Regions from separate parts of the Mangrovivirga cuniculi genome, predicted to be linked through region 1. Evidence: riboswitches for the same ligand, from Rfam matches in the RefSeq annotation. Region 1 holds a riboswitch; the other holds the start of a gene.
What was found. Region 1 has a riboswitch for thiamine pyrophosphate ahead of DCC35_RS01220 (TonB-dependent receptor). Riboswitches for the same ligand answer to the same signal wherever they lie in the genome.
Positions count from the first base shown of each region.

Region 2: linked by a shared signal. The riboswitch ahead of DCC35_RS06660 (class I SAM-dependent methyltransferase) and the one ahead of DCC35_RS01220 (TonB-dependent receptor) in region 1 are both predicted to bind thiamine pyrophosphate.

Region 1 is NZ_CP028923.1:252,051-264,531, reverse strand. Features, by position in the region: gene DCC35_RS01225 (DUF6687 family protein) at 1-470, opposite strand, end outside; gene DCC35_RS01220 (TonB-dependent receptor) at 472-2,835, opposite strand; TPP riboswitch at 2,908-3,005, opposite strand; gene DCC35_RS01215 (SDR family oxidoreductase) at 3,080-3,874, shown strand; gene DCC35_RS01210 (AAA family ATPase) at 3,867-4,403, opposite strand; gene pnuC (nicotinamide riboside transporter PnuC) at 4,358-4,984, opposite strand; gene guaB (IMP dehydrogenase) at 5,117-6,592, shown strand; gene DCC35_RS01195 (PP2C family protein-serine/threonine phosphatase) at 6,693-8,720, shown strand; gene DCC35_RS01190 (STAS domain-containing protein) at 8,752-9,096, shown strand; gene DCC35_RS01185 (ATP-binding protein) at 9,086-9,505, shown strand; gene DCC35_RS01180 (peptidylprolyl isomerase) at 9,592-11,496, shown strand; gene DCC35_RS01175 (peptidyl-prolyl cis-trans isomerase) at 11,471-12,355, shown strand; gene DCC35_RS01170 (peptidylprolyl isomerase) at 12,327-12,481, shown strand, end outside.
Region 2 is NZ_CP028923.1:1,440,985-1,453,465, forward strand. Features, by position in the region: gene DCC35_RS06620 (T9SS type A sorting domain-containing protein) at 1-1,402, opposite strand, end outside; gene DCC35_RS06625 (acetyl-CoA hydrolase/transferase family protein) at 1,527-2,792, opposite strand; gene DCC35_RS06630 (hypothetical protein) at 2,906-3,379, opposite strand; gene DCC35_RS06635 (serine hydrolase domain-containing protein) at 3,395-4,465, opposite strand; gene DCC35_RS06640 (Trm112 family protein) at 4,606-4,875, opposite strand; gene DCC35_RS22030 (thiamine phosphate synthase) at 5,033-5,251, opposite strand; gene DCC35_RS06650 (thiamine phosphate synthase) at 5,176-5,502, opposite strand; gene DCC35_RS06655 (AIR synthase-related protein) at 5,502-6,557, opposite strand; gene DCC35_RS06660 (class I SAM-dependent methyltransferase) at 6,557-7,282, opposite strand; TPP riboswitch at 7,350-7,439, opposite strand; gene DCC35_RS06665 (SMP-30/gluconolactonase/LRE family protein) at 7,509-8,576, opposite strand; gene DCC35_RS06670 (hypothetical protein) at 8,776-8,985, opposite strand; gene DCC35_RS06675 (ComEC/Rec2 family competence protein) at 9,198-10,598, shown strand; gene DCC35_RS06680 (hypothetical protein) at 10,610-10,966, shown strand; gene DCC35_RS06685 (TIGR02117 family protein) at 10,978-11,622, opposite strand; gene DCC35_RS06690 (hypothetical protein) at 11,733-12,455, opposite strand.

The sequences.
Region 1 (12,481 bases):
GGAAGGAAATACTCATACTTTTCTATGCATGCAGAACTTTCTTTATCCTCTTGATCCTGTGCTTCAAAAGGAGCGTAAAAATGATCTTTTTCAATCTTGTTAATCAGGCAAACTAGTTTAAGTGCCTTGTCATTTATTGGATCAGTCAGGTCGGGTAATTCTCTGAAATCTCCGATTAGGGCAGCCTGTCTGATTAGTTGTTTATTCTTTATTGCTAATTCCGGTTCTATAACTGACCATACGCCTAAGAAGCCATCAATATCAAAATGATTATTGGTGACATACTTATACTCTTGGGTAAGTCCTGTTTCTATTGCATTCAGGCATATTGCTGCCGAAGTGTCATCGTGAAGGTCTTCAGGTGAAGAAGACCCTCGCCAATGACTTAAAGGAAGTGCCTTACGATGGGTACAATCCACCGCAAGGCACTTTTCTGGTTCTGGTATATTATGAAACGGAACGAATTTCATTCTAGAATCTGGCTGTAAAACCAACAAGGAAGTTTCTACCGGCCTGAGGGTAAAAGTACTGAGTGCTTCCCCACATATAGCCATTATTTGCATATTCCTGATCAAATATATTATTCACTAATAAATCTAATGAAAGTGATTTAATACCTGATTTTATTGGAATATTGTATCCTACTTTCAGGTCATTTACAAAGTAATCATCAAGTTTACTAACTTCTCTTCCTGAATTATCCAGGTATTGAGAACCAACATATTTATTGATCAGGTTAATAGACAGATCATCTGTTGGATTATATCGCAGGATTACCGAACTGATTACATTAGGTGAAAATGCAATCGGAGTATCTTCATAAGTAACGAGGTCTGTTTCTCCAAATGTTCTAAACTCCTCAATTCGATTTCTACTAAAGCTAATATTTCCTTCAACTGTAAACTGATTACTGAAATTATAAAGACCACTTACTTCAATTCCGGCCCTGTAGCTCTCTCCTGCATTTTGCCTGATATATCCTCCAACATCATTTACAGCACCGGTAAGTACAAGCTGATTCTCATAATACATAAAATAAGAATTAACCTCTGCGGCAAATTTGTATCCCTGGCTTCTAAATCCTAATTCAAAGTCATTAAGCTTTTCAGGTTTAGGTTGTTCACCTTGTGGAGCATCAACAAAATCACTTCTCACTGGCTCTCTTCTTCCAACTGCATAGCTGGCATACAGGCTCAGATTATTACTAATAGCATAGTTTAATCCAACTTTCGGATTAACAAAGTTGAAGTCATAATTCATTGATCTCATTTCAGGAGAACCATCAAAAACGCCTTCCATTGTGTAATCGATCATTCTGAATTGGATATCACCGAAAACCGATAACTTTTGATTGAAGTCGTATAATCCTTTAACATAAAAGTTGTAATCATCTTTTACAGAGGTATTTCGATACCATTCGTAATCGTTTTCTGTCTGAGAAGCATATCTTGCCCAGATTACCTCTCCAAAATGATCTCCGTCATACCTGTTGATAGCACCACCAAAAGTTAATTGATAAGGTGCATCCGGATTAAATTCTGCTGAAAAAGTGGCACCATAAAAATGATTATCCAACCATTTGCGTCTGACCAGGTCAGTTTGATTAATTGTGCTATCCTGGAAAACCAATGGTTCAAGATAATAATCGCTAAATGGTTCAGAACCATGATACTCTTCATAGTAACCTTTACCACGAGTATAATGTAATGCAGTATTAATTTTCCAGTTAGCCAGCCCACTATAAGTATAAAGAAGCTGGTAATGATCCTGGCCATAATTATCCACCTGGTCATCATAATACCCTTCTTCGCCAAGCTGGTTGAAATAATAACCTGCCCAGTTATGAGTTCTTCCGAAGGTAGCGATATCTTCTGCACTGACTCCATACCATGCCTGGTAGGTTCTTTCTCTTCCTGAAAGCACAATAAATTTCAATAAGTGATCGTCAGAAGTATATGCAGCAGCAAGATTTAAAGATCTTAGGTCACTACTTGCCCGATCAATAAATCCATCACTTTCAATTTTTGACAAACGACCTTCAATAATGAAATGATCGTTGAGTAATCCCGATCCAAATTTTACGGTCGACTTATAAGTATCGAAAGACCCTGCAGATAGGGCTACTTCGCCATATGCATCATCCTGCATGTTGTTAGTTTCTATATTCACAGATGCTCCAAATGCACCTGAGCCGTTGGTTGAAGTTCCTACACCTCTTTGGATCTGGATACTTTCTACTGAAGAGGCAAGATCGGGCATGTTGACCCAGAAAGTACCGTGGCTTTCAGAATCATTGATTGGAATACCATTAATTGTTACATTAATTCGCGTAGCGTCACTACCCCGAATACGGATCCCGGTATAACCTACACCAGCTCCGGCATCGGAAGTTGATACAGCAGAAGGTGTTAAATTGAGCAGAAATGGCATGTCCTGGGCAAGGTTTAGTTCATTGAGCTCTTTTTTATCAATGTTTTGATAAGTGGTTGGAGTTTTTGCGCCAGCTCTTAATGCAGATACCGTCACCTCCTGATTTTGAATTACCTGCTCCTTTAATACAGCATCGATAGAGGATTGCTCAGGTATCGAAATTTCCTTGCTGAATTTTTGGAAACTAATATGGCTGATTTTGAGCATGTAATTGCCAGAAGGAATATCCTGGAATTCAAATTTTCCATCTGCATCAGTAACAGTTTTGGATTTTTCTCCCAGCAATACGTAAGCTCCGACAACCGGCTCGCCATTTACATCCGAAATGCTCCCGGAAAATGAATGTTGAGCCTGTATCATGAATGATACAAAAGTGAAAATGCTTAATAGAGTTAAGCGAAACATAATTTAAGGTTTTAAAGGTTTAACATCAGCAAGACAGGGGTAGCTGAACCTTAACCTCAATGGTGTTTGTTATTAATCTTAAATCTTACTCCCTTCGTCCGCACTACCGGAATCAGGTGATAAGGGTATGATCTCAGCCCGAAATTTTTAGGGCACCCCTGAATTTGCAGTGCAATTCTAATAATAAGGACGCATATTCTGCAATAATGTTTAGAAAATATTATTTTGGAACAAATAAACATCTATGACAAAAATAAAAGATTCTATTGTTTGGATTACCGGGGCGTCCTCCGGAATTGGTGAGGCCCTTGCTATAGAGCTAAGTGAAAATGGGGCTAAAGTTATTCTTTCGGCAAGAAGAGAAGAAGAACTTGAAAAGGTCAGGTCTCAATGTAAAGGAACAGGTCATATGATTTTGCCTTTGGATGTGACGAATGTTGAAACCCTACAGCCTGCATTTGATAAAGTATTAAATGAATATGGCTCTTTAGATATATTGATCAATAATGCAGGTGTAACCCAACGGTCTCTTGCGGCAGAAACCGATCTTTCTGCCACACGAAAAATAATGGAAGTAAATTTCTTTAGTGCTGTTGCCCTGACTCGCATAGTTTTACCATATTTTATTGAAAGGAATGCCGGACACATTGTAGCGACTAGTAGTGTTACCGGAAAATATGGCACACCTTATCGATCAACTTATGCTGCAAGTAAACATGCTCTTCATGGATATTTTGATTCTCTTCGGGCTGAAAATTCAAAACACGGGATAAATGTTACACTGGTTTGCCCGGGCTTTATAAAAACGCCGATCACATTAAAGGCAGTTACTGCTGATGGAAGTCCACTGGGAACTCTTGAGCCTGGAAATCTTCACGGTATTCCAGCAGATAAGTGTGCGAGAAAAATCGTTCGCTCGCTAAAGAAAAATAAGCGGGAAGTCTATATAGCAGGGCTTAAAGAATCTAGTGGATTGGTTCTTAAAAGATTGTGGCCGGGGATGATGGCTAAGGTATTGGAGAAAATAGATGTTACCTGAGTGAATTAATAAAATCAATTGCTTTTTGAGTTCTTTCAGGGTCTTCACCTTCCACGATGATGAAAGGCTTTGGCTGATTTTTGAGCTCTTTTAAATACATATCAAACAGAATGTCCCTGTCTAAGGGGTTTTCTCTCAATTCATCTTCTTCCCAGGGAATATCTGCTTTGGTTAAGATGAAGGCATCGAAATTCTGCTTTTTAAGCAGGTATTTTATGAATGGGTGTGTTTTCCCGTATTTATATTCACTCCAGATCTTAATGACAAGCATTTCAGTATCTGCAATGAACAAGTTGCTTTTGTCTTTGCGGATATTATTCCAGCTCCACCACTGCCCTTTAGCAATTTCGGGCAGGTCACTTTCTTCATACTCCCGATCAATATTAATAAGATACTCCCGGGCATACTCAGGAACATAGCTGGCATCAAAATGCTCAGCCAGCTTTTTAGTAAGTGTGGTTTTACCTGAGCTCTCAGGTCCTGTTACTGCGATTCGTAATTGTGTTCCTTTTTGTAAGTTTTTATCCATTCAATCAGCCCGACAACGGCCATAATTAAAAATACAAGATATTGAAAGGCAGTAAATGCCAGTTCTTTATGAATATATAATGGAACGGAGGCAAGGTCTGTGATGATCCATGCTATCCAGTTTTCAACTTTTTTCTTTGCCATCAAATACATCCCGGTCATCGCTACAGAAGATGTAAATGCATCATAATATACCACATCACTGTCAGTAAGACTTAATATCATTACGATTGTTACCCAGAATAACCCGGTCATCAGAATAGAGATGATATTTTCTTTTGTCGAATTAATTGTGACAGGAGTATGATGGGCAGGGTCGTTTGGGTCTCTCCGTGACCAGACATACCATCCATAAATACTCATTATAAAATAATAGGTATTGATACCCATGTCTGCATAGAGCTTGAATTTATAGCAAATGTAGATATAGACTACCACAGAAATAATTCCCGTCGGATATACCCAAATACTTTTCCGGATAGAGAAAAAGACACTGGTAATTCCAAATACCACTCCGATGACTTCGAGCCAGGTCATGTTTTGAATACCATTTTGAATACCCTGAACAAAAAATTCGATCATAATTGGACTATTTCTGACATATGAAAGGCAAAACTAACTAAATAAAAAATAATTTATCCAAACTTGTTTTAAATGTGGTGGACTAAAGCTAATTTTGCACGGCAAATAATAGTTCCTATTAAGTTATTTGCTATGTCAATAGACTCATCAAAATTTCTCTACGAAGCGCTCACTTATGATGACGTGCTTTTAGTACCGGCCTACTCAGATGTATTGCCTCGCGATACTGATACGAGTACCTACTTAACCCCAAACATCAAGCTTAATACTCCACTGGTTTCTGCAGCAATGGATACCGTTACTGAATCAGAGCTGGCTATTGCTATGGCTCTTGAGGGAGGTCTTGGTTTTATTCATAAAAATATGACCAAAGAACAACAAGCTGAGCAGGTTAGGAAGGTAAAACGATCACAAAGTGGTATGATCATCGATCCGATCACCCTTGCGATTGATGCCAAGGTAAGAGATGCTGCAATTATTATGAAAGAAAACAAGATCGGAGGAATTCCGGTAGTGGATTCAAATAATAAGCTTGTGGGTATCATTACGAACAGGGATTTGAGATTTGAGAAAAATCTAAACCTTCCTGTCAAAGATATCATGACAAGAGATCATGTAGTAACAGCAAGCGAAGGAATCAGCCTTGAAGAGGCCGAAACAATCCTACAGGAACATAAGATCGAGAAACTACCGATCACTGATGAGGATAATAATCTAATCGGGCTTATTACATATAAAGATATTCTTAAAAATAAAGACAGGCCTAATGCATGTAAAGATTCTTTTGGAAGATTAAGAGTCGGAGCTGCTGTAGGTGTTACACCTGATATCGAAGAGCGAATTACTTTGCTTGTAAAAGCAGGCGTTGACGTAGTAAGTATTGATACTGCTCACGGACATTCTAAAGGAGTGATCGATATGGCGAAGTCAATTAAGAATAAATTTCCTGACCTTGATATGATCGTCGGAAATATCGCTACAGCTGAAGCAGCAATTGCATTGGCAGATGCCGGAGCAGATTGTGTAAAAGTCGGTGTAGGGCCAGGAAGTATTTGTACTACACGGGTGATTGCCGGAGTGGGTGCACCTCAGTTGTCTGCTGTATATGAAGCATCAAAAGCGCTAAAAGATCGTCCAACAAAGGTAATTGCTGACGGTGGTATTAGATTCTCAGGTGATATTGCAAAAGCAATAGCTGCCGGAGCTGATAGCATTATGATCGGGTCATTACTTGCCGGAACAGAAGAGGCTCCGGGAGAGGTAGTGATTTACGAAGGTAGAAAATACAAGACTTACCGCGGGATGGGTTCTGTGGAAGCAATGGAATCAGGTTCAAAAGATCGATATTTCCAGGATGCTGAAGATGATATTAAGAAATTAGTTCCTGAAGGAATTGTCGGTAGAGTACCATTCAAAGGGCTTGTTTCCGAAGTTATCTATCAATTAGTTGGAGGATTGAAGGCTTCAATGGGCTACTGCGGTGCAGGAAATATCGAGGCAATGAAAGAAGCTAAATTCGTCAAGATTACTGCTGCCGGTGTAAAAGAAAGTCACCCTCACGATGTTCAGGTTACACGAGAAGCACCTAACTACAGTGTCAAATATTAAATAGCGACTTAACAAAAAATAACGATAAAAAAGAGCTGCTCTTCGGGCAGCTCTTTTATTTTTGTTTCCGGTTAAAAAAGTTAAATATTATATTGGCGCCATGTTATCGACGAAGATCATAAGAAGACTGGTATTTTTCGGAGCCTTATTCAGTTGGATAGGCCTTTCAGTTGTCGACGTGGTCATTCTTTTTACCACTAAAAATGCCCTGGCGGTAAATATTGAAAACTTCTTTTCCCGGGCATTTCTGGATTCGTTTATAATATTTCTTTTTGTATACTATCATTTCCAGGTACAACGCTATGCCAGTAGTAACTTCATTGATCTGCTTTGGAGGGTTTTCATTACCGGGCTACTGGCAATTTTTGTTTCAATAGGTCTTTCGTATTTCCTTTCAATCTTTGAAGGCCATAGTTTCGCAGTAAATCCATTTGTTCTTAATATTCAATATCATATAAACATTGGAGTGATCTGTGCGCTGCTCATTTCATCCTATCATGTATTCAAGCGACTGATCCTTTACCAGAAAACCATTTCATTATTAAGAATATGGAATGTTTTTGAATATACATTACTGGCCTCAGTGTTATTGAATTTTTGGGACCTTGAATTTACAGAGCCTTTTTCGCTTTCTGTATTCTTTTTTCTGACAGTGATGAGTATTATTCTGTCGGTAAATATGAAATGGGTTGCTTATCTCAATTTCAATCAGAAATTAAAAAGTATCCTGTTGCTTACTTTATCCGGGGTTTATTTATACTACTTTATCAATCTGGTACTGGTAAGAGTAAATCTGGAAGCAAGCATTACACTTCTTCAGTCTAATGTGACAATAATTGCTTTATTCACATTTGTATCGGTCTATGTGGTTTTCTCAGTGTTAGTTCTTCTTTTCAATCTGCCGACAAGTTCTGTTTTCGAACAAAAACTCGGAGATGTATTGAGGTTTAAAGATCTTTCCCAAACCTTTCATTCAGAACAAAAAGATGAATTTGTTTTTGATGTGTTGCTTAACAGCTCGATGAGTGCAGTACTGGCAGATGCCGGATGGTTAGAAATAACAGAAAAAGGAAAGGAGTTGTTGCTGCATTATGAAATTTCCGGTTCAGATATCGCAGCAATAAAAACTAATATTGATACATCAAAAGATAAGAAATCCTCGATTTTCAGAAGAAGAAAGATTTATTCATTAAATAAAGGAGCATATAAATCTGTTTTGGTCTGTCCGATTAATATTCAAGGTGTATCAGCCGGAGACCTCGTCCTTTTAAAAGAAGTTAAGGACGGCTTTAATAAAGATATGCTTGAGATCATCGAAACATTTACGGCCCAGGCTGTGATTTCGATCGAAAACGCCAGGTTAATGGAAGAGGCAATAACTACTGAGCGATATAAAGAGGAACTAAAGATTGCCCAGAAGGTATCTGAAAGTCTGCTTCCGGACAGGCTGATCGAACATGAAAGTTATGAAATTACCAGCTTTTCACAGGCTGCCGATGAAGTTGGAGGTGATTATTACGATACGTTCAGAATCGATGAAGAAAACATAGCCCTGGTGATAGCAGACGTTTCCGGAAAGGGAACTTCAGCTGCATTTAATATGTCTCAGGTGAAAGGTGTTTTTCATAGTCTTGTACCCTTTGGACTTGACCCGATAGATTTTATTGTCAGGGCCAATGAAACGCTAAGCCGTATTCTTGAAAAAAATAATTTTGTTACTTTATCGTATTTTATAGTAAATACACAAGAGAAATCAGTTCGATTCGTTCGGGCAGGGCATTGTCCGACTTTATATTATTCAAAAGAAGAAGACAGAACTTTCTATTTTAAGAATAAAGGACTAGGACTTGGCGTGATCAGGAAAAAGGAATATCTGCCATTCGTTCAGGAGATTGAATCAATTTATCAATCCGGCGATATAATGGTGGTATATACTGATGGTATTACTGAAGCAACAAATCCCGATGGAGTAGAGTTTGGCTATGATAGATTACAACATTGTCTAACCAGGTTCAAAGACCTTAGCGCACTTGATATTCAAGATGCCATTATTAGAGAAGTTTACCATTTTTGTGACACCAATCCGTTGAAGGATGACTATACCATGATGGTAATTAAATTTAAATAGATATAACTAACTATAAATTTTTTCGTACAAAATGCTAGAAATCAGCACTAAAAAACAAGAAGGCATATACCATATTATTATTACAGGTGAGGTAGATGCAAGTTCATCAATAGAACTCGATAAGCAGATTTCAATGGCTTTGGATAAAGGCGAGAACAAGTTACTAATCAATTGTACCGGATTATCGTATATATCTTCTGCAGGGCTGGGGGTTTTCATGTCATATGTAGAACCAATGGAGGCGGAAGATTTGAAGATGGTGATATTTGGACTTAGCACCAAAGTATATAATACATTTGAGATCCTTGGTTTACACCAGGTGTTAACAATAAAACAAACTGAAGAGGAGGCAAAGGGATATTTAAATGAAATTTAGATATAAAGCTAGTTGCAGAAAAAACAATCTAAGGCATATCAGGGATTTTGTATCTACATCCTTGTCTAATTGGCAAATGTCAGAAACTGACGTCTACAATTTAGTGACTGCCATAGATGAAGTATGCGCTAACCTTATTATCCACGGCAATGATTGTAATACAAAACAAATATTCGAAGTTTATATCAGTAAAAAAGAGAAAGATCTCATTCGCGTTGATATTGTAGATCCTTCATGCATATTTGATATTAATGGATACAAAATGCCGGATCTTAACGATTTGATTAAAAAAAGAAGCAAAGGCGGCATGGGATTAATGCTTGTAAAGCGACTTATCGATAAGATTGAATTAGAGAGTGATGACTTTGGTAACCGCTGCGTATTATATAAAAAGCTTTCATTAAGTTAAACTTTGCAAAAAAACAGCTTTCCTTTCCATTAAACATCTACTTTTTCTTAACATTGCAGGTTGCATATAATCAACTTAAATTTTTGATGATCCGAAGCTTATCAACAATTTCCTTATTGATGGCGATCCTGGTTTTTGGATGCCGGGTGAATACTTTTGAAACAGAGGAGGCAGAACCATTATTGGTGGTTGCTAATGACAGCATTAGTGTTGCTGAGTTTTTATATGCTTTTAATAAAAACAACCGTGATACATCAGGGTCTGTAAACTCCAGAGTGAGAAATTATCTGGATTTATACATTGATTTTAAGTTGAAAGTAGCTGAGGGAAGATCAATGATGGTTGATACCACAGAAAAATTCAAAAGAGAATACAAGCAATATAAAAGTCAACTGGTCAAACCTTATCTTTTAACCTCTCAGGTATCTGATTCTTTAGTAAAGATGATGTATGACCGAACTCAGAAAGAGATCAAGGCATCACATATTCTAATCACTGTCAAAGAAGAGGCCTCACCTCAGGACACCTTAAAAGCGTATAATAAAATTTCAAAACTGAAGAATAAAATTGATCAAGGTGCTGACTTTGGTCAAATAGCATTGGAATATTCAGAAGATCCTTCTGCGAAAATTAACAGTGGAGAACTTGGTTATTTTACAGCTTTTCAAATGGTAGAGCCTTTCGAGGATGCTGTTTACAATACACCCGTTGGAGAAATTTCAGATCCTGTACGTACACGATTTGGATATCACATCGTTAAAGTAGAGAATGTACGAAAGGCTCAGGGTAAAGTATTGATTGCCCACATATACAAAAAAGCGGATAATAATAACTCTCAACAAGCCGAAGAAGAAATTACTGAGATTTACAATAAACTGGAACAAGGAGAAGATTGGGATGAATTAACCGCTAAATATTCTGAAGATGTCAGATCAAAAGATGCCGGAGGTCGTTTACAATGGTTTGGAACCGGGCAACTTGATCCGGAGATCCTTGATCCGGCATTTGGCTTGGAAAAGCCCGGTGATTATACCAAACCATTAAAGTCTAGATACGGCTGGCATATTGTAAAGCTTATCCAGAAACAACCAGTACCCGGTTTAGAAGAAACTAAAAGAGAATTAAAAATTAGACTAGCCAATTCGTCGAGAATGAAAGAATTGGAAATGTCTTTGCAAGACTCACTCAAAAAAAAGTTTGGATTCAAAAAGACAGAATATTTTAATAAGTATGTTTCGGGTGAAAATATACCTGATACAACCACTTTATTTTATATAAATGAGAAGCCTTATTCTCTGTCATATATTTTAGAACAGAAGCTAGCCGGAAGTAACCAGCAAAAGATAAATAAAGCAGTAGATTATGCCTTGGAAGAGAATGAAGTAATCTATTTGTATGAGACGAACTCTGATTTCAAATTCCTTCTTGATGAATATTCAGATGGTATGGTGTTATTTGAAGCGATGGAAAGAGAAGTGTGGGATAAAGCCAATAATGATAGCACAGGCCTGTATAGTTATTATGAAGAAATAAAAGATGAATATATTGCTGATCAATCTGCCAGGTTATGGTATACAGTGATTAAAAATAAAGATATTGCAGATAGTGTTACGAGGTTGATAGATAATGATGAAGCCTGGGTTAGTAACAAGAATAAAAGAGAAATACTTAGCAAAGATTTGCAAGCCTTAAATGTAGTTGTTGATTACGGTGTGTTTGACAGATCTGATTATTTATATTTTAAAAACTCTCCATGGCAGAAAGGTTTGCAGTATGTTAATAAAGATGGGTATTTTGCAATAATATTTATCGAAGAGAAATTATCCGCTATAAATAAACCACTGTCAAAAGTACGCGGAGAAGTTGTTTCCAGGTATCAAAAAAACCTTGAGGAGCAGTGGTTGGATAATCTCAAAGAAAAGTATGAGGTTATTGTAAATGAAGAATTATTACAATCAGTTATAAATGAACTTGAGGAGCAAAGGATTTAAAGGAATAGCTTTTATTGTAGTTATGCTACTGATGTCTTCTTGTGACTGGTTACAGTTTAAAGATGACAGTCCGGTGGAAGGCGAAAAACCGATCGCCAAAGTAGAAGATCAATATTTGTATAAATCAGATCTTAAAGGGCTTACCGGTAATGAAATGAGTGCTGCTGACAGTATAAACAGGGTAAGTCAGTATATTAATAAATGGGTGCGACAGCAACTGATTATAGCCAAAGCTGAAGATAATATGGTTATGGACGAGGCAGAGCTTGACAGAAGGTTGCTTGAATACAAATATTCATTACTGATCTACGAATACAAGAAAAAACATGTTAATGAGCAATTAGACCAGGAAGTGTCAGATGAAGAAATTCAGGAATACTATGAAAAGCACTCTGACAACTTCAAGTTAATGCAAAATATTATCAAAGGAAGATTTGTAAAACTGTCTAAGGAAGCCCCTAAAATTTCTGAATTCAGAACTAAATTCAGGGCGGCTAATATAGATGAGGAGGAACTTCAGGAATATTGCTATAATAATGCTCAGGTATATATGCTTGATGATTCTACCTGGCATAATTTTGATGAATTGATTATTGGAACACCAATTTCTGATATACCTAATAAGGTTCAATTTTTGAAGGGGAATAAATTTTATGAAACTTCAGATGATAATTTCAGGTATTTTTTAAGAATTAAAGATTATAAAATTACCGATGAGATTTCTCCTGTAGATGTGGTCAGGGATCAGATCAAAACGATAATTATTAATAAAAGAAAAGTGGAGCTATCCAATAAGTTGGAAGAAGACATATATGAAAGTGCAAAAGAAAATGAAGATTTTGAAATATTTGGACAGTAAGGTATCATTCGTTGTAGCATTATTCTTTTTATGCATAAATGTTAATGCGCAGGATAATGAAGAAGTAATAACTGCAGATGGGATTATTGCGAAAGTAGATGATTACATAGTACTAAAATCCGATCT
Region 2 (12,481 bases), 1.2 Mb from region 1:
TGAATTTGTCAACTATACCAGTCTGGTTAGTTATTATACCAATATAGTTTCCGTTTTTCAGGCTGCGTATATCTATTTTAACAGGATGGTTTATACTTATAGATCTGATAAATTGCCCCTGAATGTTATAGATGGTAAGGGTACCCTCTAAGGAATTGTTACTTTTAAAATTAAGATATTCCCTGGCTGGATTAGGGAAGGCTAAAAATTGGCTATTAAATTGATCGTCTAAAGACAGTATTGTATTCAGATCCTTATCAACATAATTATCGTTTGTAAAAACTGCAATAGTATGATCATCTAAAAATGAAGCAGATTTTTGAAAATCAGAATCCCATTTTGTTACCTCTGTTCTCAATGAAACTATGTAAGGCAAGTCTCTGCTAATTTGTTCTGCATTAGTAATGGTTATCTTGATTTTATGATATGTTGTGTCATTTACTGTTGAATTTTCGATGGTGTAACTAATATTATTTTCATATTGAAAAAGCTCCGAGATCAATTGAGTCTCAACCGTGCCTCCAATATATTCGATCAAAACTTCTTTAGTTTGTACTTCTCCTTCGCCTAAATGCATTTCAAACTGATTTATTTTACCATTATTTAAAATGACAGGCTCATTCTCTAGAGTTATTATATTAAAATCTCTGATAACATAACCAACGATATTATCAAATTGGTCAAATTGATAAACTTTTATTGCTGCTGAAAATTCTCTTTGATCAAGTAATCCCTGGGGTAGTAAGTCCTCCACATAGCCATTCCAGGATAGGTGTCCACTTACATGATTAATTTTTAAGCTATCTAAAAAATGATAATTTGGAACGGGAGAATTTTTTCCTTGTTTAGGTTCTACAAAAGAATAATATAGACGATAGTTATTCGGATCATAGCCACCCATCGATAGATTTAAATTTCCCGGGAAATAGTAAAAATTTGATTGATCTAAGTTAAATACCGGTGATTCATATCTCTGGCCGTGTATCAGGCTGAACATAGACTCTATATAAAATGGTATATCAACAGAATATCCTCCACTAATATTTTCCAGAAAATCATTTCTGTTTTGTTCAGTATAGGAGATTACATATTGACCATGATCGGGGAAGGTATGATAAACTGTTAATTCAACTTTTTGTAAAAAATCTATGTATGAGATATTGTTGATTTCAAATTCATTTGGCCTAGTTTCAATAACAGTTCCATCTCCAAAATCCAAAAAACCATAACCAAATTCGACACCTGATTCAGCATCTCTCCAACCCGTAAAAACAACTTTACATTCCAGACTATTTGGATCTTCCTGAATAATCCTGATTTCTCCGCCACGAATGTGAGTAGCCTGAGAATTAAAAAGTAATAAGAATTGTAATACTATTAAAAGTAAAAATTTATTATTCATTATTATAGTTGATAAATAAAAAATGAGACTCAAAAATAGTATTTAATACTATAAAATCAACAGTGGAATTAAATTAAAAAGGGAGCCTTTGAAGGCTCCCCTGTGTTAAATTTAAAGTACGATTTTATAATAATTCATAAACCTCTCTTTCGAGTGCTTCCTGATGATCAGGGTGAGCGATACTGATCAGGAGGTCAGTTCTTTCTTTCAGTGTTTTACCATAGACATTAACTGCTCCGTATTCGGTAACGATCCAATGAACGTGGGCCCTGGTTGTTACTACACTTGCTCCCGGAGTTAACCGGCATACAATTTTACTTTTACCGTTTCTTGTTTGAGACGGAAGAGCAATGATTGGTTTACCACCCTGCGATAGGGATGCACCTCTGATAAAATCCATTTGACCACCAACTCCTGAATATTGCCTGCTACCGATACTATCAGCACACACCTGACCGTAAAGATCTACCTCGAGCGCAGAATTGATTGCAATGACTTTAGGGTTCTGCCTGATCATTTTTGTATCGTTAATGAAGGAGGAATCTAGAAATTCAAAGGCCGGGTTATCATCAATAAAGTCATAAAGCTTCCTGGATCCTAAACAAAATCCGGATGTTACTTTACCTTTATAAATAGCTTTTTTATTGCCATTTATCACTCCCTTCTCCATCAGGTTCATTACGCCATCAGAAAACATTTCAGTATGCATACCCAGTTCTCGATGGTTTTCCAAAGCTAATAGAGCAGCATCTGGAATGGAGCCAATGCCGGTTTGAAGGGTAGAACCGTCTTCAATCAGATCTGCAATATGCTTTCCTATTTGTAGTTCGATATCACTTAATGGTTTTGTAGGATGTTCAAAAAGCGGATCATTAACAGCTATCATGTTGTCGATCTGGCTAATATGAATAGTTCCATCTCCAGAGGTCCGTGGTACGTTTGGATTAATCTGAGCAATAACCTTTTTTGCACAATTTACTGCTGCATAAGTGACATCAACAGAAATACCCAGACTGCAATATCCATGTTTATTGGGTGGTGATACCTGGATCAAGGCCACATCGACCGGGATAATTCCATTCCTAATAGCAAGAGGTATTTCACTTAAAAACATTGGAATATAACTTGCTCTACCTGCCTGGACATGCCTTCTGATGTTGGCCCCGACAAACATTGCTTTCACATTAAAACTATCGGAATATTGTTCTTCTGCATAGGGTGCATCCCCTTCAGTATGAATACTATAAATTGTTACATCTTTTAATTCATTGTGCCGTGCTGTCATTGCATTTACTAACTGTTGAGGAGTAGAAGCAGCAGAGTGAAGAAAGACATTATCACCAGATTTTATAATTTCAACTGCCTGGGCAGCTGTATCACAGACCTTCATGTTTTTTTTCTTAAAGGTCGCTGGTTAGAGATAAAAATTAGATAAGAATGGTCTGCTTATTCTATGATGTAAATCATAAGCTAATAATTGAATAGAATTTTAGTTTTTTGGTTCTAATTATTATTCAGATTTATAAATTTTGTATTGAGAGATTCAGCGTATGGTTTTATGTTTTTAATTAGTGATTCCTCATCTTTATAACTTCCAAGGTGAACCTTTTTGTTATCAGAAAACCTGATGTATGCATCGAAATCGATTTTTCTTTTAGTTGATGAATTAGCCGTGGAATAGTCTGACCTGGTTTCTAAAGTTGAGTTTATTTTGTAAAAAATACAGTCTATTTCTTCAAATGCATGCTTTTGTCCTATCTTAAATCCAAAGACTAAGGTGTAGTCATGATAGATGTTGTTTTTCAGATCAATTGAAAAACCATATTTAGTTGTTAATACGACAGCACTTAATAAGAGTAAAATTAACGAAAGAACTAAGTTGGCTTTAAGCAACGCCAGAATCCCAAATATCATTAGGATTATGAATATGACGATTCGTCCTTTGGAAAAATAATTGCCAATAATTAATGATTTCATTATACTTATTTCAGCTTATTTTCTCGCTCCCCAAACTAGGGAAATCATTCTGTAAAAATCACCCTTGTTAAAGGTATATTCATTTTCAGTATCTACCCGGTGAATTAACACCATTTTTGAAGCCGGATATACTGCCAGCATATGTATTCCTGTTCCCGTGTGGAAAAATGATCTGGAACTTCTGTTTTCTGTTTTCATTAATACATTCCATAGCATACCGTATGCTATACCATAACCGGGATCATATACTGAAATAGGTTGGGTACTGGCATCTATCCAATCTTCAGGTACAATTTGGTTCCCATTCCAGGTACCTTTATTCAAATAAAGCTGAGCATATCGAGCCATATCTCTTGATGACAATCTGAAATGGTAGGCCGGGTATTTTGATTTACTGTTTTCAAACATGTAAAAACCATCTGTATCTGGTATTTCCATGTTTTCTACCTCTCCATCGATTGAAACATAATTTGCTTTATAATGCTGCATACCCGTTGGAACAGCGATTTGTTCATAAAACAGATCATAAATTTTTTTGCCAGTTCTTTTTTCCAAAATATATCCTAGGACATTAAAATCCCAGTTGTTATAATAATAATGTTCCCCGGGTTTATGTGTGCCTCTGGGAGGCATCTTGGCCAGCATACCCTCTGAAACTGCTGCTGCATGGTGATAAATTCCGGATCGTGATTTTAATAGATCAGCTACAGTTGCCTGTAATTCGGTTTCTGTAAGCCCAGGATCTATATCATCTATTTCTAATTCTCCTAATGTCATGGTTGTATCAATGAGACCATCATCAATAGCAATCCCATAAAGAGAGTTTAACATTGCTTTTCGAATACTATGAATAGTATGAGGTTTTTTAGTATCACCGTATTCATAGACTATTTGGCCATCAACGAGGATCAATAGGGAAGAGGATCCTGCTTTTTCAAGGAATTGAGTCAGAGTATCTAGTCTTGATTTTGAAAAACCCTTACTTTCCGGATTGGCATATTCAAATTCAATAAATGATTGTGAATTTATACTTTCCACAGAACTGATAATGAGAAGGAAGGCGATTAAAAAATGATTGGTTTTCATATTAAATAATTAAAAAAATCCGTACCAAATATTTGCTACGGATAATGATAACTTATTTTATATTGTCTTAGTAACTATTTTTGATAAGTGGTGAAAACTAGGCTATAAAATCCTTCATATATTCAAATTCAATTTTCTTATCATTCTTCAATCAATCGGAAGTTTTCTATTTTCATTCCTTCTAATTGTTTGTTCCATTTATCTAACAAAGGTTTCTCCAGGCTAAACTCCCTGTATTCATCCGGATTCATTATAGGAATGCCACGGACAATAGGATAGATTCTTCTGCATTCTTTGCAGGTGAAAAAACCTTCAAGTATATTCTCAGTTGTGTCCTTAGTGACCACAGTCAAGTCAAGATCATTTTTATCAAATGGACAGCAAAGTTTATCTATCGTATCTCTTTTCATTTCTTTTTTAGCTTCTTTTTATAATTTCTCAATGCATCAAGTGGGTCTTCTGAACTCATTATTCCCGATACTATTGCTATTCCGTAATAGGGTAGATCATCTAGATCTTTCATGTTTTTTGTAGTGATTCCACCAGATAAAAATATCGGAATATCCGTTAACTCGGCAGCTTTTTAACAATCTTTGGATCGACCAGTTCACAACTATTATTGGTCTCACTCGGGAAAACCGTACAAAAGGATAAATAATCAAATCCGTAATCAATGGCCTCCTTAATTATATCAAGGTCATTATTTACAGTCAATCCAAAAATTCTATTATTAGGGACATTGGATTTGATCCGATCGAAGTCACGGGGTATTTCATCGAAGTGAATACCATCGAGTGCAAGTTCAGCAAATAATTTTTTTGATTATTTATCAATACAGGTGTGTCGAAATCTTTACACACTTTCTTGATTTCTTTAATATAATTTTTGAGATCGGGTGTTTTTTTAAAATTATCCCAAATCTGAACTGCTGCTAATCCTTCTTCCAGAAGATCATTTAATATATCAATGGTCTCTTGCAATGGCTCTGAAGGGTCAATAACAAGGTAGATGCCGCTATTAATTCTACTTTTTTTCATTATTTCCATCCTGATTTTAAAGCATTGAAAAATGCCGACCAATAAGGGTCTTCTTCAAAATAGATAATATCTTCCGAAATACCATTAGTGGTGACTTTTATTCCTTCATTTTCATCAGTCAATTCGCCAACTTCGGAACATCTGATCCCGTTTTCGTTAAGATGAGCACTAATCTTCTCTGAAGCTTCAGGAGTACAGCAAATGATCATTGAACCGGCACCGATGACATATCGTGAATCTAAATCAAAGACTGAACATACTTGCTCGATATTTTGATTCTTAGGAATTTTCTCATTATCGACTAAAACTCCATTTCCGGAGGCAATAGCTAATTCATAGATTGCTCCAAGTACGCCACCTTCAGTCACATCGTGCATAGCAGAGATATCTGAATTTTCAATTTCCGGAGTTGTTACTGCTGTAAGTGCATCCTGAAGAGATGAAGTCTGGAAAAATAATTCTTCTGTTTGTAATTGAACTTCTTTTCCAAGTTCACCTGTTAATTTATCCGGAAAGCTTTTCGCAAGAATCGCTGCCGAACTCATTGCGCAGGCTTTTGTTACCAGAATTTTATGACCTTTCTTGGCATTGTGAGATAATTTAACTTTCTCTTTTTCAGCAATAGTGGTTAAGGTTCCACCTCCAGAGATTGTCGAATTCTGTCCTTCAATAAAACCGGTATGACCTCCGGTTATTGCAGTACCTATTTCATCACAAAATTTATGTATGTAATTCCAATAAGTATCAAAATCTTCTTTAGTAAAACCAGCTGGTAGATTTAGAACAAACTGGCCAAACTGAGGAGCAAAGCCTGTGGTAGCCATATCATTAGCCATAAGATGAACCGATAACCAGGCCGATTCTTCCAGTCCTAACGATGGAATGAGAGATAAAGGGTCACTAGTCATTGCCAATGCCAGATTTCCGGGTATATCAACCAGCGATACATCTACTCCGAAACCGGGGCCTGTAATTACGTCCGGCCTATTATGACCGGAGTACTTTTTGATCTTATTGATCATTTTATGATCTGCTTTTCCTAGTATTTCACTCATTATTCAAGATCGTTAAGTTGAACATAAAGGCCGAAGAAGTCACCGATCGGAACACTCCATTGTTGTACAGGAAACCATTTTGGTAATCCTGTACACGACCACTCGATCGTGTAGTCCCTTCCCTGGAGCGCTTCATCAATTATTTTGGTAAGCATTTTAGGAGTATAAAAAGTAGCCGTTACGTAAAATGGATTTTTACCAAATAATTGCTGAACCCTTCTTCGAGCCACTTTTGGGGAATTTCTATTCATCATTCCCATGGCGATACCATGTTTAGCTACTCTGGCTGCTTCCCTGATCACTTTAACAGGGTCTTTATAATACTCGAAAGTGGTAATAAAAGCAAGAGCGTCAAAGGTGTTATCTTTAAATGGCATATGATGAGAATCAGCCATTACAAGGTCTCCCTCAAATAAGTGAATAGCCTGTGATAACATTAGTGGAGAGATATCTCCTCCTGTGGCTTCGATACCGATTTCCTTCCACCACCGTGTAAATCTCGTAGTTCCACAGCCAAATTCAAGTAATGTTTTAACTCGCTTATCTTTACTGACGAGTTGTTCCATTACTTTTTTCTGCCAGACTTCTGCTCTTTTATAACGTCCTTCGTACCACAGTTCATAAGTGTCAGTATGTTCACGGTTAAAAAACCATTCCGGTCTGCCTTGCCAGTTAGGTTGTTGTTCTGGTATCAGAACAGTTGAATTTTTTTTATCTATTTCCATTTTCAAGATGTTTAAAAACTAAAAATCCATCCTTTGGCCTGATACCAACAGAATGGATACAAAATGGAAATAATAGTTTTTGCTATCCCTACGTTGGCATTATCCAAATCAGGTTGCGGGTATGATCTCAGCCAAGTTGGCACCCCGTGCATTAATAATTACGTGAAGCTAAGACAATTGTTATTGTTGAGCAACAATTATAAGGTTCTGTTGAATCAAATTATTGCTATTCTGAAGTAAGAAAGTATCCAGCCTTATTCATCTTGTAACTACCAAAGTATAGAGTGTCTCTCGTTTGGACTGCGCTGGTAATATCATGATAAAGCCCTGATTTATCCTGAAGATTATATACGACATTTCCAAGCGTATCATACCCTATAATCATACCGTAAGGAGGAGGCATTTCTGGTGGAAATACAGAAGATACCCTGTAGGCTATTTTACGAAGCATTGGTTTAGTATATAAAGGCTCGAGGGTTCCTGTTCGAACAGATGGAAATGCTACCCAGAATATACCCTTTTCAGTATAAGTTATATTATCAGGGTACCCGGGAAGGTTATCCTGAAAATATTCTACATCACCTTTTTTAGGACCTTTTAACCAAAGCTTTTTGATTCTCATCCCGACAGTTTCATTCACCAGTACGTATTTATCATCAGGGCCTAGAGCGACTCCATTTGCAAATCGCAAACTATCCATTTCGACAATGGTTGATTTAGTGGCGGGGTTGTATTTCAAAAGCCGGCCGGTTGGTTGCAGCTCCCAAAATTCCATTAGCACCTCATCAGCGTGGTGTCTTTGGCTGGCATCGCTAAACCAAATTGTTCCATCCGAAGAAATATCCAGATCATCAGCTAACTTAATTTTAGTACCTTCAACACTATCAGCCAGTACCTCCATCTTACCGGTACTATTTATAGAAATCAGCCCTTTATATTCGTCTGCAATAATCAGGTTCCCTTGTTGGTTAAACTTCATACCCAGTGGTCTGCCTCCTGTGTTAGCAAACTCTTCTATATTGATTCCACCATGATCGAATCTAATAATTCGACCATCTTTTAAACCTGTATATAGACGGTTATCCGGTCCAAGTGCTATGGCTTCAGGTTGTGGGTAGCCTTCAAGAATTGGAGTGGCATTTCTTAATTCATTGTTGGGAGCAAGGTCTTCGACAAGTCCCGGGTTTTCCATTTGATGCCAGCTTACCGGTTCAAATGGCACTGGATAGAGTAGGAGGTAAAGAAATAAAAACAGAACAATCACTCCGAAACCTATGACAATTTTCTTAAGCATATCAGGTTATTTGGTGTGATTTCAATAAAAATAAAAACGGATTAAAAAGCAAAAACAACCAGATGATTATAATACTGGATATTTCTATTTAATAAGGTTGGATTTGTTGAATAGGTATTTTAGGGATAATAAACTCCATTCAGATCTGAGGCTAAATAGTCAGGATCTGGTAATCCTAAATAATAGGAAGTGAGAAGGATTATTCCTCCTCATGGTTGGAAAGAAGTGCCCATGTAGCAATTCCTGCAACTGTTACCACTGCTCCTACGGCTAATGCTAGGTTAAGATTTCTTTGTATACGTTGTGCTTTAGTTAGATAATTAGAACCCACTCCTTTTTTGGCTATGTAATCTTCAATCTCGTGAATTCTTTTCTCTAATTCGTCTTTAGCTTTATTTTTAATATCCATATTATTTTTATGTTAATTTACTTCCTTAAACGAATTATAAGTCATAATGTTTATTAACACTGCTTATTTCATTAGATATCACTTATTTATAAAATAATACTCATGACTTTTTAGTATTAAATTTTCATTTAACATTCAGTTTGATAAGCTGTGAATTAAATATTAAATTAAATCTAATTGACGGCTTAGATCATTTTAAATAAGAACAGCAAATGACAGAAGAACATTTACCCGAACATCTATTTAATCTTGGTCAGTATAATTATAAGTATGCTTTCGCAACTTTTCCTTCTGTAAAACTATACAGGTACTCAGACAGCGATGAATGGAGAAATCACCTGCTTTTCGGAGACATGATAAATATTATCGACACTGAAATTACAAATGAACGGGTCAGGGTAAGATGTCGAAATAATGCAGGATGGGTAAAAGTAAGTGATATTCAGAAAGACCGAGTCCTCGAAATGAATTTTATTGACGGTGGGGAAGGAGATGGCTGTCATATAATTACTCCCGATGAAAAAAATATATTGATAGATGCCGGGAATTCTGCCAATATGAATCATTATTTATTCTGGCGATTTGACCTATACAGAAAAGAAAAAATTCAACAAGCATTTTCAGCAGTTGTTACAAGAAATGACCGGAATTATTTCGGTGGATTTAAACACATATTTAATAACAAAGAACTGCCATTTGACAATCTGTACTTTAATGGTTTCCTGGCTAAGAAAGGTAATGGAGAAAGCTTTGAATTTGTAGCTGATCAACACAAATTGTCAGATAGAATAAAAACTGAAGGAACATCACTAATAAAGATTTTTAGAAATGCCTTAGATCATAATGAAAATTTAAAGTTCTACCCGATTAATAATAAGACTGAATTCTTAAATGGTTATGACAGTGAAAATATAATAAATGATAAAAAGTTTAATATCCGGGTGCTTTCTCCTCTTGCAGATAATTCTATGAGGCTTAACCAGGCCATCAGGCTGAAGGTAAGTTATGGAAATGCAGAAATTTTATTAGGAGGTGAATCAGATAAGGAAGATTCCCGGGAATTTATTGATTATTATTCTGATAATAAAAAATCCAAATGCTTGAAGGCGGATGTAATTAGTGCGGGACCATTAAATAAGAAGTTATTTGATCAAGGTTTAATCGAGGCTGCAGACAGTCGGGTAATAATCTTTTCAACAGGTGGAGATGAAAGCGATTTTAATTCAGTTAATGATATAACTGAAGCCCTGGGTGAAAAGATCAAAGATTTAAATGTACCGGTTGTAACCACTGATCTTGCACATGCAAAAGCAGAATTCAATAAAGAAAAAAAGAAGTATATATTCGATCGCCTGGAAAAGATAAAACAGGTAGAAGATGAAATGAAAAGTGAGGATAATCAGGAAAAACTTAAAACTTTTGAAGCGATAAAAATTAAAGCCAGAAAGGAAATTGATTCCATGATCACCAAATATGGAATGATCAATTTACGTACAGATGGAGAAAAGCTGGTGGTAGCCAGGGAACTCGATAAACCTGAAAAAGATACTAAGTGGAAAATACACTCGCTGGAGTATTCTGATTCCTCAAAAAGATTTGAAATTATAAAATAAAAATAACCAAAATGAAAAAAATTCTACCTTACATACTTGGAATAATAATGATACTAGGTGGAGTAAATCACCTAATCAATCCGGAAATTTACATTGAAATGATTCCGCCATTTATTGCAAATAATCTGGCAAATATTGGTGCTGGTGTAGTTGAGATTTTGATTGGTATTCTATTTTTTATACCAACCTTCAGGGGAATTGCCGGACTTGCTTTTGCTGGCCTGATGCTTGCCTTTTTGCCTTTACACATTTGGGATGTTTTTAGAGCAGATCCGGTAACCGGGAATACTTTAATTGCAATAATGAGATTAGGACTGCAAATATTATTAATTTATGCGGGCTGGTGGGTGTATAAGAACGAAAGATAGAATCTAATCGGTTATTCATATTTATTTATAATACCGAAATCAAACGGTGTCCAGACACAGGCTCTTAACCCACTGTTTTTTAACACCTTGTTTGTCCAGGAATTACAAGTGTTGAACAGGTTATAGCTACCTGTAGCTTTGTAAAAATTATCATTCGAATGGTATCCTGCTCCTTCAAGAAGCTGGACTTTGCCGTTATCGTATTCAAATGAACTGACTATCTGAGATTTTAATTTTCCTAATTGCTGATGATTTATATTTGTTTTTACCCAATGATCAGAAACGTTTGAATATTTTGTAAGATGGATAAGGGTAGGGCTATCGACAAATAAAGCAGTGATTGCATTTTTTACTGTCAGGTCTGCCCAGGTAGTAGTGTTCAAATAAAAGTTTTCATCTCCCCATCCAAAAGACAAGTATTCCACGGTTGGATTTGTATCTAATTGATTTATAAATGCTGAATCAAAATAATCTATAGGAATAATAATATCAGCGTGAACACCATTCGTACTTAGATAAATCTGATTTTCACCGGCAGATGAATCAAAATCATTATTTACCGGTATCCATGTAAGGATAATGGCGATTAAAAAATATATCAATGGAAGTAAAAGTAAAGAAAAGATTACTTTAAAAAATAATTTCAAATATTTCATACGATTATTTCAAAAGTACAAAATAGCAAATGGATAGTTTATTTCAATTTTTTTAACGAAATACTCGATTTTTTAAGGTATTTATCACTCACAATATTGCAGATATTCAATCAGGATACTTTAATGGTAGTGGGAGGGTAGATTTTCATTCTTTTTTTCACGGGCAGATCTTTTTTTGTATAAAATAATTTTTCCTCGATATTATATGGGTCAATAAAAACCCATAGAAGAATTACGCTAAATGTTAATTCCCATAATTCCCATTTTTTTGAATCATCGATAGACATCACTAAAGCTGTAATACCCAATAGAACAGCTGTTTGAGATGCTTTAGGAATAGGGATACCAAATTCATTAATTATTTTTCTTAGCGAAGTGTTTTTGCGATAGATTATATACCCAAATAAAAAGTAGATCCCGAAAATAACAGTTAACATTTTACCAAATATTAATTTGTTGATTCCGATTCCTAATACTTCAAGGTTGTGAAGATTAGTTTCCTGCTGTTTATTATTTTCCAGGAAAAATTCACTTGATTCAATTGAGAAAATTCTCTGACCCCAGGATATTTCTTCGCCAAAAACAAAGAATAATGCGAATATCATCATCAAATTAAAAAGCTTCCATTTTGCTTTTTTTTCCCTTGAGACTTTGATATATCTTGATAATAAAAGGAGTGAAAAAATCAGGCAGGTTATAGCAGTAAGATTTTCGACCAAACCGTCTTCTTTGGCTAACCTGAGAAATAATTCTAAGTCTACAAAATAGATGACACTGCAAACAATATTAATAATAAGCAGTATGGTAATAGTTATTTTTAGAGTTTTGTTCATGGTTTTAAGGACAATAAATTTGAAAT